2 regions of the Paenibacillus sp. RC73 genome follow, and region 1 is predicted to be linked to the other one. Evidence: predicted binding sites of a transcription regulator. Region 1 holds the regulator's gene; the other holds the start of a gene.
The links. Region 1 encodes LexA, which represses DNA repair genes until DNA is damaged. Its sites were predicted from a motif close to CGAACATATGTTCG; they were not measured.
Positions count from the first base shown of each region.

Region 2: a site for LexA is predicted at 4,243-4,256, ahead of addB (helicase-exonuclease AddAB subunit AddB). Genes of this name have one in related genera too.

Region 1 is NZ_JBIYCV010000020.1:44,620-53,784, forward strand. Features, by position in the region: gene metH (methionine synthase) at 1-1,965, opposite strand, end outside; gene ABH897_RS26590 (cupin domain-containing protein) at 2,261-2,803, shown strand; gene ABH897_RS26595 (HAD family hydrolase) at 2,915-3,709, opposite strand; gene ABH897_RS26600 (hypothetical protein) at 3,903-4,412, opposite strand; gene ABH897_RS26605 (DUF896 domain-containing protein) at 4,540-4,746, opposite strand; gene ABH897_RS26610 (LysM peptidoglycan-binding domain-containing protein) at 4,852-5,220, opposite strand; gene lexA (transcriptional repressor LexA) at 5,411-6,037, shown strand; gene ABH897_RS26620 (hypothetical protein) at 6,601-6,771, shown strand; gene ABH897_RS26625 (hypothetical protein) at 6,814-6,954, shown strand; gene ABH897_RS26630 (LytTR family transcriptional regulator DNA-binding domain-containing protein) at 7,470-7,868, opposite strand; gene ABH897_RS26635 (cyclic lactone autoinducer peptide) at 7,886-8,032, opposite strand; gene ABH897_RS26640 (accessory gene regulator ArgB-like protein) at 8,029-8,565, opposite strand; gene ABH897_RS26645 (hypothetical protein) at 8,543-9,165, opposite strand, start outside.
Region 2 is NZ_JBIYCV010000002.1:65,970-75,134, forward strand. Features, by position in the region: gene mtaB (tRNA (N(6)-L-threonylcarbamoyladenosine(37)-C(2))-methylthiotransferase MtaB) at 1-627, shown strand, start outside; gene ABH897_RS03850 (NUDIX hydrolase) at 733-1,167, shown strand; gene ABH897_RS03855 (Na/Pi cotransporter family protein) at 1,157-2,179, opposite strand; gene ABH897_RS03860 (class I SAM-dependent rRNA methyltransferase) at 2,716-4,092, shown strand; gene addB (helicase-exonuclease AddAB subunit AddB) at 4,323-7,889, shown strand; gene addA (helicase-exonuclease AddAB subunit AddA) at 7,886-9,165, shown strand, end outside.

The DNA.
Region 1 (9,165 bases):
CAGCGAAGAATATTTGGCAAGCGCTTGCTCCAGATCCGGAATCAGTCCCTCCTTACTACCCTCTACTACATAGGAAGCCAGCCGCTCTTCGAGCGAGAGATTGGACACCTTCTCTTTTTTCTCCACTTTCTTATTACGGAAAGCAGCCACAAAAGCGGATAAAGTATCGTCGTTCGTTTTATAAATCAGGTCTTCGGCGAGCTTCCGTTCATGCTCGGGTATCGAAGCATAACGTTCGAGCTTCTCCGTATTTACAATCGCATAGTCCAAGCCTGCTTTGGTACATTCGTATAGATAAACGGAATTGAGCACTTCACGCCCCGCCTCCGGCAAACCAAAGGACACGTTACTGATACCCAAAATGGTGTGAACTCCTGGAAGTGCTTCTTTAATAATCCGAATACCCTCAATCGTTTCCTTGGCCGAACCGATGTATTGCTCATCACCTGTTCCTACGGGAAATACGAGCGTATCAAAAATAAGATCCTCGGGTGCCAGACCGTAACGGTTCACCAGCAGATCATAAGAGCGTTTGGCCACTTCAAGCTTATCCTCACGTGAAATAGCCTGACCACGTTCATCAATGGTTCCAACAACAACAGCCGCGCCGTATTTATGAATAAGAGGTGCCATTTTCTCAAATTTCTCTTCGCCATCCTCCAAATTAATGGAGTTAATGATCGCCTTCCCTTGCGAATATTGCAAGGCGGTATCAATGACCTGAATATCCGTGGTATCAATCACGAGAGGAACCTTTACCTTATTCACGACCAGCTTCAAAAAGGCTTCCATATCCGTCATTTCATCGCGGTCCGGGTCCTGTACACAAATATCAATGACATGTGCCCCACTCTTTACCTGAGCACGGGCAATTTCAGATGCCTCTTCATATTTGCCTTCCACGATCAAACGCTTGAATTTGCGGGAGCCGAGAACATTTGTTCGTTCACCAACCATATAGGGACGATTTTCCTGTTCAATATATACAGGCTCAATACCCGATACAGCCGGTGGGTGATGGCCTTCCAGCGGGCGCGGCTCAAACTGCGCCATACGTTCACTCATAACCCGGATATGCTCAGGTGTAGTACCACAGCAACCTCCTGCAATATTCAGCCAACCTTTTTCGGCGAAAGCGGCCATTTTACGGGCTAATGAATCAGGTGATTCATGATATTGACCGTTTTCATCAGGCAAACCTGCATTCGGATAACAGCTAATTGCTGCTGAGGACATATCAGAGAGAGAGCGAATGTGATCCCGCATAAACTCCGGTCCTGTAGCACAGTTCAGCCCAATCGACACCGGATGCAAATGTTCCAGCGATATGCAGAAAGACTCAATATTCTGACCTGCCAGAGTCGTTCCCATTGGTTCAATCGTTCCCGAAATCATTATGGGAAGCTCCGTACCCGTCTTCTCAAAAGCCTGCCGAATTCCAATACTTCCGGCTTTGACGTTAAGCGTATCCTGCGAGGTCTCCAAAAGCAAGGCATCCACGCCGCCTTCAATTAGCGCCAAGGCTTGCTCTTCATAGCTCTCGATCAGCTCCGCAAACGTAACACCACCTGTCACGGATAATGTTTTCGTCGTCGGTCCCATAGCTCCTACAACAAAACGAGGCTTGTCCGCAGTACTATACTTATCTGCCGCGCTACGCGCCAGTTTAGCTGCAACCAGATTAATTTCACGGGCGCGCTCCGGTATATCGTAATCCGCCAAAACGACGGATGTCGCTCCAAAAGTGTTCGTTTCAATCAGGTCTGATCCGGCCTCCAAGTATGCTTCATGTATCCCTTGAATGACATCCGGTCTGGTTAAGACCAACATCTCGTTGCAGCCCTCCAGCTCTTCCCCGCCAAAATCGTCGGGGGAAAGATCCTCTTGCTGGATCATGGTGCCCATGGCCCCGTCAAGAATGAGTATTCTTCGTTGTAATGCATTCTGTAAGCTAACTTTATCCAAAATCTCTTCACCCCCGCAAAACGTTAAATCCTAGTTTAGCAGAAACCGTATCATTTAGATAGATTGAAGTAAAAACATACGTTTTATACGGCTTCTTCTGCACAAAAACAACTCTCGATATTCATTTTTACAGTTTGCTGCATAATGAGACGCACTTAGGCCAGGGTTCTTTTTATATTGGAATAGGACGAACCGTCATTTGCAACATAAAATGTTTCAGACCTATATTGTACAACGATTCAAGACATGATATTCTGTATACAACATTAAACCAAGTGGAAAAGAGGGATAATCTATGGCTGAAATCTTAATACGCAATACGAATGTACGAATTAGCGATGAAGACAAGGTACGTGAATTTTTGGAGAGTCAAGAGGTATTGTACGAGCATTGGGATGATTCCAAGCTGTCCGGGGAGCTGCAAGAAAACTTCACCCTGACAGATGAGCAAAAAGTGGCTGTTCTAAGCACTTTTGAAGCCGAAATCAAGGACTTAGCCGCCCGCCGTGGGTATAAAATATGGGACGTTATCACCTTGTCCGAAGCAACGCCGAATTTGGACGAGCTACTTGCCAAGTTTGAGCAAATTCATACCCATACCGAAGATGAAATCCGTGCTATTGTAGCAGGCAAAGGCATTTTCATCATTAAAGGTCCTGAAGAAATCGGATATTTTAATGTTGAGCTTTCACCTGGTGACGTTATTTCCGTACCAGAAAATATTCCTCACTTCTTTACCTTAATGGAAAATCAGAAGATCGTCGCAGTACGTTTGTTCATCGAAGAAAATGGGTGGATTGCCGAACCGTTTGAAGATCCATCGTTTATTAAGGCATAATACTATAATACGAATCCATCCTAATGTGGATAAAGCAACTCCCTCTGCTCTGAGATGCCTGAGCGGAGGGAGTATTTTGGGCTTGTTACTATAATAAGAGCCGAAAAGCACTTACTTAAACGATTGAATAATTCCATCCAATTCGGACAGATGCTTAATTTCGAACTTTGGCTTGATTTCTGTAGTATTGGTTTTGGCGTTGCGGTTCACCCACACGGAGTGCACACCTGCCGCCAGAGCCCCTTGAATATCAGTCGTCAGCTTATCCCCCACCATTAAAGCATGTTCAGGCTCAATACCGAGAAGCCCCAAAGCATGCTGAAAAATAGACGGGTCCGGCTTACCTTTACCAAACGAACCTGAAATAACAACGTGATCAAAAAATGGAGCTAACTGCGGAACCCCATCCAACTTCTCCTGCTGTAGATCAGGGGAGCCGTTTGTCAACAAAAGAAGCTTATACTGCCCTTTCAACTGCTCCAGAATCTCAAACGTTTCTTCATAAACATGGGGACGGGTGCGTCTTTCCAAGGCAAATTGGGTTGCCAGCTTTTGCGCTAACTCTTCATTATCTATCCCCAACTGTTGGAGACCTCTACGCCAAGATTCCTTTCGATAAGCAGGGGCCAGCTGTTCCAATTGCCGGAACTCTGGCTGCTCTCCTGCCGTAAAATTCGCCCACAATCCCTCAAACGGATTAATGCCAATCAATTGAGTAAAACTAAAGGTTTCATAAGACTCATACAAAGCACGCGCTTCCTTGCGGACTGCTTCTTCCAAAGCTTTCGGATCAACGCCTGCTTCCAGGGAACCTGTCTGGCACGTTGCGTCAAATGCCTCTTCTACACTGCGCTCATCCCACAGAAGTGTATCATCAAGATCGAACATTACCGCTTGAATCGTCATCTGTATTATCCACTCTCTTTCCACTTTATATGTACGCTTGTTCTGCCTTGTTGCGTCTACAAGCATTCCAATCGTTATGTGCCCATATTAATCAAGAGGCCGCAATGTGTTATATGAAATAACATCATGCGACCTTATTTACAGAGGCTACAGGCCCACGGACAATTTAAACGATTCGAACCAACAGAAGTCGTTATTTTTTGTCTACTTGAACCTGATTAGATAGCGCAAACTTCTCAAGCCGCTCTGCAATGGCATCCGTATCATAACGGCCCAGTGATTTTGTAAAAATAAAGTTGCCACCCTTACCTTTTCTTTCAACCGTTACGTAACCCTTTTCAATCTTGATGGCTTTCATATCCTCTGCCGTCATTGGACGCTCTCTGCCACCCTTCAACATATACAGCGTGCTCTTTCCAACCTTCAAATAAGGACGGCGGATGAAAAAGATAACAGCCAGCATCAAATACAAGCCGAATACAAGCCAGTCCATGCCGCGCATACCAGTCTTAGTCAAAAAATAACTCATGAGCATATACAGAACTGCAAGTCCAGCCAACATGATTGGCACGGTAATATTACGTCCACGGAAAATATCCATTGCAGAACCGGCGCCACTAATGGTTTGGATGCCTTGCTTTTTGCGCGATTTATTCAAATGCGCTGTGTTTTTGCGAACTTTTCTTTCAAATGACCGGGCCATCTCTCAATTCCCTTCCCAAATATATTGCTTAAAACAATTGCTACCAATCCTAATCTATATAGATACCAAAAATAGATACCTTAAAAAACGAAAAGCAAATTACGCGGGCTAAGCCGCTTTAGCGACATTAATGCGTCAGCCCACCATTTCCCTTCGACGTATCTTCGTCCACAATTTCAATCGTATCAAGTTGCTGCCGGAAATTACGGCGAATGTTATCCAAATAAATTTCCCGAAGATTGGCGCGCTCTGTTGTTTCCTCTTCCGTCAATCCTTCGGCTTTTGCTTTGCGAGCCAATTCATTGATGCGCTGTACCAAGCTGTCTATATCCAAATTCTGTCCCCTCCATATAAGCAAAGATATAATACACTTTGACATGTAGAAAAGAGCTTGTCAAGGTTCCCGTATCACGTTCCCTGACAGCTCTAATGTGACTGATCAGAAGTGCGGAAGCTTTAAAAGCTGGCCTGCCTGCACTCCTCGATCTTCCATTCCGTTAATCCGAACAATTCCTTCTATATATACCCGTGTATCCATTCGTTCCGGTTTATGAGTGGAGGCAATCCGCCACAATGTATCCCCAGGTTGCACAATAAGTTTGGTCACCTCTTCATTCGAAACCGAAGGAGCCGCGAATACCGTCAGTACACCTGCACCCGCAATCCAGGCAACGATAACCAGAATAAGAAGTTTGGGCAGGAGACTGTTGGAAATGGTCCGTACAAGCTGCGCCCTTCTCTCATTCCGGACATTTTGCATCTTTTCTAAATTCATTGGAAAAATACTTTGATATGTGCTATATTTCATCATTTGTCGCGTCCTCCAAACGTTTGTTCCTATGTTTTTTCACAATATAACACGAACATTTGTTTTGTTCAATAGAAAAGAGAACAAAAGTTCGTGATTATTTTTTAGGATTATTTAGAACTTACGTTTGTACGAACGGAGGTTCTATGCTATAATTTTCCCAAACGTTACTAAATGGGGTTGATACGGTATGTCTAAGATTTCAAGCCGCCAGCAGGCCATTCTTGAATTTATCCGCAATGAAGTGCGTCTAAAGGGTTATCCCCCTTCTGTACGCGAAATAGGTGAGGCTGTCGGATTGGCCTCCAGTTCTACGGTTCACGGTCATTTGGATCGTCTGGAGAAAAAGGGACTGATTCGTCGTGATCCAACGAAACCGCGGGCCATCGAGTTACTCGGCCAAGACGAATCGGATAACAGCAACTTGATTAATTACTCAATTAGTCGTGTTCCGGTCGTCGGCAAAGTTACAGCTGGTCTGCCTATTACAGCAACAGAAAATATTGAAGATTACTTTCCTCTTCCCCAACATTTTGTTGGTGAGGATAAAATATTCATGTTATCTGTTGTAGGAGAAAGCATGATTGAAGCTGGTATTGCCAACGGAGATTATGTCATCGTACGTCAACAGCAGACAGCCGATAACGGCGATATTGTCGTGGCCATGACAGACGAGGACGAGGCTACTGTTAAAACTTTTTACAAGGAAAAAGATCATATTCGACTTCAACCGGAAAATCCGGCCTTTGAACCGCTTCGTCTGACGCACGTCAGTATTTTGGGCAAGGTTGTAGGACTCTTCCGGGACTTCCACTGATTTTTCATTTTTCAGCCCCGTTATTCTTCCCGCTACAACAAAACCGGCTGCCCATGGCAAGCCGGTTTTGTGTTGATTTTATGTACACAAAATGTTCCTCACAGCTATTCTTTTTCCTTTGATAGCCCATAGATTAAACGGTTTATACCTGCAATTACTGTTCTGTATATTGGTGGATCAAAAGAATTATATCATTATTTTAGATAAATATGGTATATTATCTGAACAACTGAATAATCGTATTCTTAACCAGGAAGCGTATTACGAGAAAAAACTTAAAACCCTTTATAATAAGTAATATTTCTTTTACCAGCTTCTTATCTTCATTCTTTACTATTCTACTTATGCTAATCTGCTGTAACTTTCTCCTACAACGTAAAGTGGGAAAGGATACGGCAGGTAAGCATAAGTTTTTTTACGTTCCGTATCTCCATACTTTATTAGTTTCTGAATATTAGGATCATAGGTGATAGCTTCTTTTTGCTTTTAATAGATTTATGCTGATACATTGCTAGCGCTACTGACATATGAATAAAGTAGACCTTAGCAAAGGAGATAAGAAGATGATCAAAAATCGAGTCAAAACGTATAAGCACCGTATCGGCAAGAACAAATTTCTGGTCGTAAAAGTCTTTCAGGCCGCAGCCGCCGAAACAAGAAGCGGTAACGCACTAGCCACCAATGCATTGAACATCAAAATTTCCAAACGTAACCGTAAGCATAAACACTTCTAAAATTCATCCGTACCTTCATTTCTTGTGAAGGGAGGTGATATCATGTGTAAAAGACATTTCAAACGTCACGTGAGAAGAAGAGGATTATCGATCCGTTCAAATCAGAGAGCGATTGCACGTGCTAGAGGTAACGCACTGGCTGTTAATCTGTTTAGTGTAAATGATAGACAACGCAGACGTTAATGATTGTTTTTAAGCGAAAAGCGGGAAGGATTTCTTCCCGCTTTTTTGTGCCGCATTATAGTGTAAAACGGATATTGAACCAATATTAAGGGGCCCTTTAGCAGTCGGTAGGACTTTATCATTTTCAACAGAATTTTAACATTTGAAGTAAGTGAATACTGATAAAAATTTCGTATTCTCTTCATCTAAATCCCAGTCCTGAGAAAATTCAAAAAAATGCTTTTTCATGTCTATTCTCCCCTGTGAACTATTGTGTCTTTATCTTTACTGTATGATCATTTATCCTATGTACTCTGAACGAAATGCTTTTCCTCGTTTCATAAACATAAGGAGCGAAAATGTTAACTCAACACAACCCATTACCTTCTCCCATTCTTTTTCCCTTGATTATGAAATTCGAAACTCTTACCTATATCAATTCCTAAAATTAGGGACATATGAACAAAAATCAGGGTGCTGAATGTCTCTTATGATTCGACAATATAAGCCGAGTATTTTTGACAAAAAAAGAGCCGCTATCTAGTAGCAACTCCAGTGAAGATTATGTTCGAATTAATGAAACCCATTTCCTCTATAACCTCGTCAAATCGGTGATAAGAGATCGGACACCTCTTCGATGTTTTTGTTATCTCACATTCAAAGTAAGCGTCTTTGAAAATGCCATTAACAATTTTCACCTTTTCCACATTCAGAGTATTGCTTCTGTCTACATTCAAGAAATGGAACCCATTATTATTTAGGAAGCTTTCCCAATGCCTTAGGGTGCCGATCATGTAATATGTTTTTTCGAATGTGTGAACTAGAATCTGATCCCTCTTACGTCCTTTAGATATGAAAAGAACCTTGTCCACTGGTATGTTTTCGCCCTTGTTAATACCTCGAGAATCATCAGCTGAGACGGTTAAGTTTAGCATTTCATATATCTCCCACTTTATTTCAACAGTTCTTCAGGTGGTTCGGGACTGTGAATCCAAGACAAACTCGCTGTACTCACTGATACAACTGCAAGTGAAGTTAGTAATATGGCAGCATTGTAGTACATACCAATCTTAAATTTACTAAATTTAGGACTTTTCATTTTTCGCACCTCCTCTCTATTAACGTTAAGCTTTGAACAAAAAAACTAGCAGCTACCACCGGAAAAGCCAGCCACAAATTAAGTGTTATTATTGCAACCCCGCAAATTTTTAACAATGGGTAGTGCCGTTTAGGTATACGAGTCTTCCCGTCTATTCTAGACGGAGCATAAACCAAGACAAGTATTATACTTAATATCGAAGTAATAACTATCCAATTATAGTTTAAATTCACAAAGGACAGGGCGGTAAGTAAAGCTGTAGATACAACAATGCATACTATATTGCTCTTTAAATGTATTCCTCCTACAACTTGACGCAGTATAGAAAAAGATATCATCGCCAGTACAGTTTCCTGCACCTTACCCGTAATAAATGAAATACCAATAGTTAACAAAATGATTGAAACTGTATTAATCACAACGGCTATTCCATGTTTTAAAACCGCAATAGAAGCTGGATGATCCGGTACAACTGTTTTGATATGAGTTGCAATATCAAGAGCGATAGAATCAAGATTTTTTATAATAATCACGCTCCGTTTTTAGCGCATAGTACAGAAACATTCCAGATGCCAAAGCTATAAATAAAATACTCAAAGGAAAATTATTGACGTAGAACATAAATGTACTAGCTGCTAGTACCCCAATTATTAAAATAACAACAAGTACATGTTCCCACCTAAAACGCAAGCTTTCATAATCTGCTGTAAAGCCTATTTTGAATTTAAATAGTAACCATGATATAGCTAACACCCATGCACTGGTTACAGCTTGAGCTAACGATCCCTCTGGAGAGGTCTGCATGTCTGATGTCAATGTACCAAAGAGCATTACTATGATTATTGCTTGAAACAGCGTATACAAAAACGTACCTGTAATGGATATGATAGCTGCCCAAATAATGGGCATCCTTACAACAGTAGTTATCAATAATGTGAATAATATAATGTTTATAGTCGGAGCAAAAAAAGACAACGACATTTCTTCTCTCAACACCATACTTTGCAAGTTCATGATCAGGCCGATAAACAAGGCAGGCCAGACAAAATCTAAAGCTCGGATTCTAAAAATAGTAAGCATTAAAACAAACGCCGCAAATGTTTCAACATTAGAAAATAGCAAGAACCGTATAG
Region 2 (9,165 bases), on a different contig from region 1:
GAAAAAATGCTTGATGTGCTGAACCGTTCCACCAAGCTGGTACGTCATTTTCACATTCCGCTTCAGGCGGGAGATGACACCGTGCTGAAACGGATGCGCCGCAAATACACAACAGAAGAGTTTTACAATAAAATGCTTATGATTCGCAAGGCGATGCCGGATGTGGCGATTACGACAGACGTTATTGTTGGCTTTCCTGGGGAAACGGACGAAATGTTCCGCAACGGTTATGAGCTGATGAAAAAAATTGGCTTCTCGGAAATGCATGTGTTCCCTTATTCCAAACGCAGCGGTACGCCTGCGGCGCGTATGGAGGATCAGGTGGATGAGGACGTGAAAAATGCACGTGTGCATGAGCTGATTGAACTGTCAGAGCAAATGCAGTTGGCTTATGCAGAAAAGTTTGTCGGTCAGGTGCTGGAGGTCATTCCGGAAGTTGCGCCGAAAGGGACCGAAGATAGCGGCATGCTTCACGGTTACAGTGACAATTACATTCAACTGGTGTTTGAAGGTACTAAGGATCTGGTTGGCAAGGTGTGCCGCGTGAAGTTGACGAAGGCGGGCGTTAATGAAAGTGAAGGCCAATTGGTCCGTGTGCTGGAGAATGGACTGCAAGCAGCCCTATAATAACTAAAAAAAGCCTGAATAGGCCATAGAGATGGCAAACAAGGATTTCGCCTTTCCTTACAGGGAGGACGGAATCCTTGTTGCGCAAGGAAAGGGGATTGCAGGATGGCAGAAAAAAAGGAAATTTCCGCCGGCGGTGTGGTGTACCGCAAACAGGGGGAGCAGCTTGAAATTCAGCTGATAACCGATCGATACGGCAAGGTCTCCTTGGCTAAAGGTAAAATGGAGCAAGGAGAAACGATCGAACAGACGGCTTTACGTGAAATTCGTGAGGAAACAGGGCTGAACGGACGGATTATCCAGCATGTGGATATGATTGCTTATACGTATCAGCATCCTGAATTCGGGGAAGTGGACAAGGAAGTCCATTATTATCTCGTAGAAGCACTGGATGGGGATTTACAGGCACAGATTGAAGAAATTAAAGGTGTTGCATGGCATACGCCTGAGGAAGCATGGCGTCTCCAGCGCCAAGGCGGATATGACAACAATGATGTCATTTTGAGCAAGGCGCTGTCCATGCTTGGAATTAACGTTTGATGATGTTGGGAGACATGCGATTCTCCAAACGTGTCCATACAGGTAAATAGCAGATTGGCAAGACAAGCAGAGAGCTGATCACGTTAAACAGGGTTTGAGCATGGGCGACCCTGGCTCCAGGCTCAGCAGATATCCAGGCGGCTGCCATTTCCAGCCCAGGGATCAGCGGCATAAACAGCAACGCCCCGCCTACGTTCAGCAGCACGTGGGACCAGGCCACAAATTTGCCGGACATGCTGCCGCCGACAGCCGCAATCAGGGCCGTCACGCAGGTGCCAACGTTGGAGCCGATGACGATGGCGATACCCACATCGACTGGCAAAGCTCCCGCAGCAGCAAGGCTGATCGCCATACCAATAACGGCGGCGCTGCTGTGAACCAGTGCGGTCAGGCAGGCCCCGGCTGCGAAGGCCCACCACATGTTGGCCGCGGCGTGGTCAAGAAACCAGCGGAACAGCCCGGCCTGCTCAATCCAAGGGCCGACTGTTTGCATCACTCGGATACCCGCAAGGATCAGCGAAAATCCGGCAAAGGCGAGGCTGATATATTGTACAGCCTGCGGTCGGCTGAGTTGATTGGGGCTGGATGGTGGCTCGGCAGACGCATACTGGCGGCTGGAGACAGCCTCGCCCCACAAGACGGCGGTGCTCCAGCAAAGCAGCGAGCCGCAGAGCAGTGGAACAGCCAGTTTGCCTAGCTGGAGCCCCATCAGCTCGGTGGTCAGGCAGGTACCAATATTGGTACCGAGGATGATGCCGAGCGTGCGGCCGTAGGTCAACAGCCCGGCGTTGACCAGTCCGATGGTCAGCACCGTGACAGCGGTGCTGCTTTGCAGCAGGGCGGTAATGCCTGAGCTGAACAGCATGCCCCGCCAAGGGGAAACGGTGGCCCGGTTTAGCCAGCGGGTGAGGAAGGGACCAGCCAAATGCCGGAGGGCCGCTTCCATCAGCTTCATCCCGCCCAAAAAAATAAGCAGCCCACCGGACAGCGGCAAAATAACATGAATAAACACGGGCGTTCCCCCTTTCTAAACCGTTTTACGTTGGCCAATTAAGGACGCTTCGTAGTCTATTTGATCTTACGATCGCTACGCTTCTCCAGATTCAAATGGACCGCTACGCTGTTACCTGCCTTTAAAGTGGAATGATGTTCCCCTGTGATTCACTCGGAATAAAGAACTTGAACCTAAGCAAAAAATTCTTTTCAAAACTGCTGAGACGCTTATGTAACAGCCTATGATCTGTCAAGGACAGCCATGACAAGCATGACCAAGCTGTTTTTTAGGAAAACGAAAATTTTTATAGAACTTCACAAGCTTTAAAAGTGTGACGTCGATATTAAGGCGGGCAGTAGCGGAGCGGTTCATTTGAATCTGGAGAAGCGGTAGCGTTCGCCTTTGCAGGGGGATTCTTACCATTAAAATTATTTGTAAAATCCAAGAATCCCATTGCAACAGCGATCGTAAGATCAAATGAATCGCGGAGCCGCGCCCCATCGAACCCCACACTTTTAACACTTTGATTAATCCAAGAATGGGAGTGAAGGACTTTGCCTTCAGTAATATTGGAACGCAGCCGCAAAAAAAGGCTGGAACACGCGCACCCCTGGGTGTTTAAAAATGAAATAGCCAAGGTGGAGGGTGAGCCGGAGGCGGGTGATCTGGTCAGTATCGTAAACCATCAGGGCCGTTATTTGGCAACGGGTTACTATAATCCGGCCTCGCAAATTACGGTGCGTGTGATGTCCTACGAGCCGCTGGAAGCGATGGATCAAAGCTTTTTTGCCAAACGGTTCCGCGATTGTCTGGAGCACCGTGAACGTTTTGTGACCGGGGGAGACGCGTATCGGCTGGTATACGGCGAGGCTGATTTTTTACCCGGGCTGATTGTAGACCGTTTTGGCGACGTGTTAGTCGTACAATTATTAACGCTCGGTATGGATCGCCGCAGGGAAGAAATCAGGGATGCACTTGTTGAAGTGATTGGCCCTGTTGGTATATATGAGCGCAGCGATGTATCCATCCGCGAGCTGGAAGGACTGGAACAGACCAAAGGGCCTTTATATGGCGACTGCCCACGTCATGTCGTGGTAACGGAAAATGGTTTGCGTATCAAGGTCGATATTGTAGAGGGCCAGAAGACAGGCTATTTCTTTGACCAGCGTGAGAATCGTGCGGCGATTGCTCCACTGATGACGGGCTGGGGAGGACGCAGCGGAATTACGCTACAGGAAGTAGCAGAACAGGGTGACGCTGGCACAGCGGTCATGAAGCCTGTGAACAGAAGCGGCAAGGTTGTGGAGTTCCCATTCTGGGATGGTGCAACCGTGCTGGAGTGCTTTTCACATACGGGAAGCTTTACGCTCAATGCCTGCAAATACGGTGCTAAAAAAGTAACCTGTCTTGATATTTCCGAGCACGCAATTGAAAGCGCACGGGATAATGTCAAGCTGAACGGTTTTGAGGAACGCGTCGAGTTTGTCGTGGACGATGCTTTCCAATATTTGCGCAATCAGGTTAAAGGCTTAGAGGAACGCACCGCGCGGGCCGGGGGAAAGGGGGATACTTCCAAGCCGCTCACAGCAGGGGGCGGACGTACCTTTGATGTAGTTATTCTTGATCCGCCGGCCTTTGCCAAAACAAAGAATGCGGTCAAAGGAGCTACGCGGGGATATAAGGATATTAATCTGCACGGGATGAAGCTGGTCAATGAGGGCGGCTATTTAGTGACTGCGAGTTGCTCATTCCATATGCGGCCGGAGCTGTTTCTGGACACGATTAAGGAAGCGGCGGCAGATGCCGGAAAAATCCTCCGTCTGGTGGATTGGAGAGCGGCTGGCAAGGATCATCCCCAAATTCTGGGTGTGGAGGAAGGCCATTATTTGAAATTCGCTATTTTTGAGGTGCGTAGCCGGACACAACTGTAGAATTCATACACAGTTAACCGCCTTTTGGGATAGCGGAATAAGTAGATTAGGCTCGTTTTATCAATAAATCAGTCCTGTAGAGAAGGCATGCACCAAGCCAACCTGCGGGACTGTTTGTTTTTTGAGGGAGGATAAAATGCTACAAGATGGCAAACGTACGTTCTTTTCTCCCTTGCCTCATATGCTATACTGTTTAATAGATTGTTGTTCGTTGGAAAGGAGGCCGCATCATGTCGGTCCGTTTGTTAATTGGCCGCTCAGGCAGTGGGAAAAGCACGTTAATACGTCGTGAAATGACGGCTATGCTACGCAAGAAACCGCTAGGTAAGCCTATGCTGTTGCTTGTGCCGGAGCAATCGTCATTTGCTTCCGAGCATGCGCTGCTTACAGAAGCCGGAAACGGTATTCAGGGGACGGTGCGCGCACAGGTCATGGGATTTCATCGTCTTGCCTATTTGGTCATGCAGGAAACCGAGGGTTCGGCGCTGGTACCTGTGACGGAGGAAGGCAAGAAGATGCTTTTATATAAAATTATTCGTCGTCGCAAAGATGAACTGAGTTTATTTAAGGATTCGGGAGACCAACTGGGCTTTGTGGATCGGTTAAATACGCTGTTTACAGAGCTGAAGCAGTACGGGAATGATACTCGGTCTGTACCGGAGCAACTGGAGCGAATGAATGCTGCGGGGGAATCCACTCCGATTTTACGCGGCAAGCTCAAGGACATCAGTTTGATTTATGAGGATTTTGAAAGAGAGCTGACGCTTAAATATATTGACGGCGAGGATACGCTGCGTATGCTGGCGGAGCAGATTGCTGAGTCGTCCATTGTACGTGGAGCGGATATTTGGATGGATGGCTACCGCAGGTTTACGCCGCATGAATACAAGGTGGTGGAGCAGCTCATGCTGCACGCTTCTTCGTTGACGGTCGCACTGACCTGCAATCGTAGCTACGAGAGTGGACAGCTTCCGCATGAGCTGGATTTGTTTCATCCTTCGGCGGCTACCTATGTAAAGCTTAAAGGGATGGCGGACGAGCTGATGATGGAGACGCAGACACAATTGCTGCGCCCTGATCCGCTTCCGAGATTTAAGGACCGCCCGGCGTTGGCGTATCTGGAGGCAGAGTTTGAACGACGTGCGGGATATCGGAACCAGGAACGACCCATGCCGCAGCAACAGATGCGGGAGCAATGGAAAGATAAGCAGCCAGAAGAAATCAAACTGTATGCCGCAGCGAACCGACGTGTCGAGCTGGAGGGCGCAGTGCGCGAAATGCGCCGCCTGGCCCGAGATGAGGGGGCACGTTATCGGGAAATGGCTCTGTTTGTACGCCAGATTGAGGATTATGAGCCGTGGGTGGAGCCGATATTTAAGCAATATGAGGTTCCGGTGTTTCTGGATCAGCGCAGAAGCGTATTGCATCATCCCTTGGTGGAAATGATTCGGGCTTCGCTGGATATCGTCCAGCGGCGTTGGCGGTACGAGGATGTATTTCGTGCGGTCAAAACGGATCTGCTGTTGCCACAGGATGGACGGGTCAGCCGCGAGGATATGGACCGTCTGGAAAATTACGCATTGGCCTGCGGGATACAGGGCAGCCGCTGGACAGACGGACGGCCTTGGCAGGCTGTACCCAGCCTTTCGCTGGAGCTGGAGGAACAGGAGCGGAACCGTCAGCGGGACGAAACGCTGGATCTAATGGAGCTGTGCCGCGATGTGATCGTGACGCCTTTACGTGCGTTTGAGAAACGTCTGGGTAAGGCCCGGACTGCACTTGAGAAGTGTGAAGCGGTGTATTTGTTGCTGGAGGATGCAGAAATTGGGCATAAGCTGGATAACTTGATCCATCAGGCCGAGGAAGCGGGAAATCCCGAGCAGGCGAAGGAGCACCGTCAGGTATGGGATGCGGTGCTTGAGCTGTTGGATCAGATCGTCGAAATGATGGGTGACGAGAAGCTGGACACTTCTTTATTTGCCGATGTTCTGGAAACGGGTCTGATAGAGTACCGTATGGGTCTTGTTCCGCCAGCTCTGGATCAGGTGCTGGTCGGAAACACGGACCGTACACGCGTTGCTGGTATTCAACATGTCTTTGTGCTGGGTATGAACGAAGGTGTGATGCCAGCTGTATTTCATGAGGATGGCGTGCTGAACGAGCAGGAACGCACCGCCTTGAATGAACGGGGCGTAGAGCTGGCGCCGGATATGACAAGACGTCTGCTGGATGAACGTTTTCTTGCGTATACGGCGCTCACGTCAGCCGGAAGCAGTCTGTGGATGAGCTATGCCGTGACCGACGAAGAGGGCAAGTCGTTGCTGCCGTCAGAGTTGGTACGGCATGTCCGTCAACTGTTCCCTGCTCTGGAAGAGCACCCGTTAGCTGCCTATCCTTTGCCTCGGGACCCATGGGCGACTCAATGGGAGTATGCTTCCCATCCGTCCGAGGCATTGCCACAGCTGATCGCGCAATTCCGGCAATGGCGGCATGGTGGAGAGATTTTATCTCCCTGGTGGGAGGTATACAACTGGTATGCGGGCCAGCAGGGGCGTGAAAGGGACAAGCTGCGTCAGTTGCTGACCTCACTTTTTTACGAAAATCATGCCGAAATGCGGAAAGAAACGAGTCGCCGTCTGTATGGCAGCAAGCTGCGTACCAGCGTATCTCGTATGGAACGTTTTGTCGCTTGTCCGTTTTCGCATTTTGCTTCCCATGGTCTTCGCTTGAAGGAGCGCCAAATGTATCGGCTAAAGGCACCGGATATCGGGCAGTTGTTCCATGCGGCGCTCGGAGAGATGGCGATGAATTTACGTAAACGAAACGTAAGTTGGGGGAGTCTCAGTACAGAGGAATGCCGACAAGAGGCGGAATCGACGGTGGAGCGTTTGGCCCCTCGTCTGCAAGGCGAGATTTTAATGAGCTCCAAGCGGTACGGGTACATTTTGCGCAAGCTGAAAGACATTGTGAGTCGGGCTTCGCTGATTTTGGGTGAACATGCGCGTAGAGGCAGCTTTGAGCCACTGGAGCTGGAGCTGGGCTTTGGGCCGGGAGAAAAGCTTCCTCCTCTGACCTTTCGACTGGACAACGGTGTGGTGATGGAAATCGTCGGACGAATTGACCGCGTGGATGTGGCAGAGGGAGAACAAGGCTTGCTTTTACGCGTCATTGACTACAAATCCAGCCAAAAGGATCTCAAGCTGCATGAAGTGTACTATGGCTTGTCCTTGCAAATGCTCACATACCTGGACGTGCTGCTGAATGCGGCGGAGGAATGGCTTGGCGAGACGGCTTATCCGGCGGGTACGCTGTATTTTCACGTCCATAATCCGATGTTGCAGTCGCCGAATGGTCTGAGCGCGGAACAGGCCCGTCAGGAGCTTCTAAAACGCTTCAAGATGAAAGGGCTATTGCTCGCGAATCGGGATGTGGTTGGGCAAATGGATACGGCATTGGACAAGGGGTATTCCTCCATTTTGCCAGTTGCGGTAAAGGCGGACGGCAGCTTTTACAGCAGTGCGTCTGTCGCTTCGCCGGAACAGTGGGATAGCCTGCTGGCTTCGGTACGCGATAATATCCGAACGATTGGGACACGTATGACAGAGGGCGACGTGGCGATTGAACCTTATCGTATCCAGCAAGAGACGGCATGTACCTTCTGTTCTTTCAAACCTGTTTGTCAATTTGATGACAGTCTGGAAGGTAGCGGCTACAACCAATGGGGGAAACCCGGCAAGGATCAGATCTGGGATTTGCTTGGTCATACGCAGGAAGGGAAAGGAGGAATGGACCAATGATAAGTACATCAGACACCAACGGCATACCCAAGCCGGAAGGCAGTATGTGGAGTGATGACCAGTGGCGTGCGATTTCTGAATCTGGCAACAACATGCTGGTAGCGGCAGCGGCGGGGTCTGGTAAAACAGCGGTGCTCGTAGAGCGCATTATTCGTAAAATCGCCGATCCGCGGCTCGGTTTCAGCGTGGATCGGTTGCTGGTAGCGACCTTTACAAAGGCTGCTGCCGCCGAAATGCGCCAACGTATACGTGAAGCTTTGGAACGTGTGCTGGAACAGGAGCCGGATAGTGAGCATCTACGTCGTCAGCTATCGCTGCTGAATCGGGCCTCGATTACGACACTTCACTCTTTTTGTATGGAGGTCATTCGCAGGCATTATCAGGCCATTCCTCTTGATCCCGGTTTTCGGATTATGAATGAGCATGAGACGGAATTGCTGCGGCAGGAGCTACTGGAAGAATTGTTTGAGGAAAAGTATGAGGCTAACGATGAAGGCAGTACATTCCGCAGACTGGTGGACTGGTTTAGCGGTGAGCGTACAGATGATGCGATGTATGTGCTTGTTCAGCGCTTGTACGATTTTTCGCAAAGTCATCCCTGGCCAGAGCACTGGCTGAGCGAGACGGCAGCAGCGTTCCGTGTACAGGATGTGGCGGCTTTGGGAGAAACTCCTTGGGTCCGCAGCATTTTGGCGGATGCGGCACTTTCGCTGCGCGGAGCAGCAAGCCTGCTGGAGCAGGCGTATGAAACGGCTATGCAGCCCGGCGGCCCTGCGCCCTATGCAGTGACGCTGCAAGAGGATACCGCGATGGTGAAGGGACTATTGCAGGAGCTGGAGACACAGCCGTGGGCATCGCTGTATGATCACTTTCAGATAGCGGCCTTCGGCAAGCTCAAGCCGGTCAAAAAGGATCAGACTGAGCCTGCACTACAGGAACGGGTCAAGGCGCTCCGTGAGGCAACCAAAAAAATGATTATAGATATGAAGGCATCCCTGTTCGGCAGGAGAGCAGAAGCCTATTTGGAGGAACTGCATGCGGCGGCTCCTCTGATGGACGAACTGGTGGAAACCGTTATTTTATTCGGCGAACGATTTCAACAGCACAAGCAGTCTAAAGGGCTGGTGGATTTTGGAGATTTGGAGCACTATTGTCTAAAAATATTACGTCATCCCGACTCCACTCCGCACAGACTGCTGCCTTCAGACGCTGCGCTTGAATACAAGGAGCAATTCGACGAGGTACTGCTGGATGAGTATCAGGATACGAATACGGT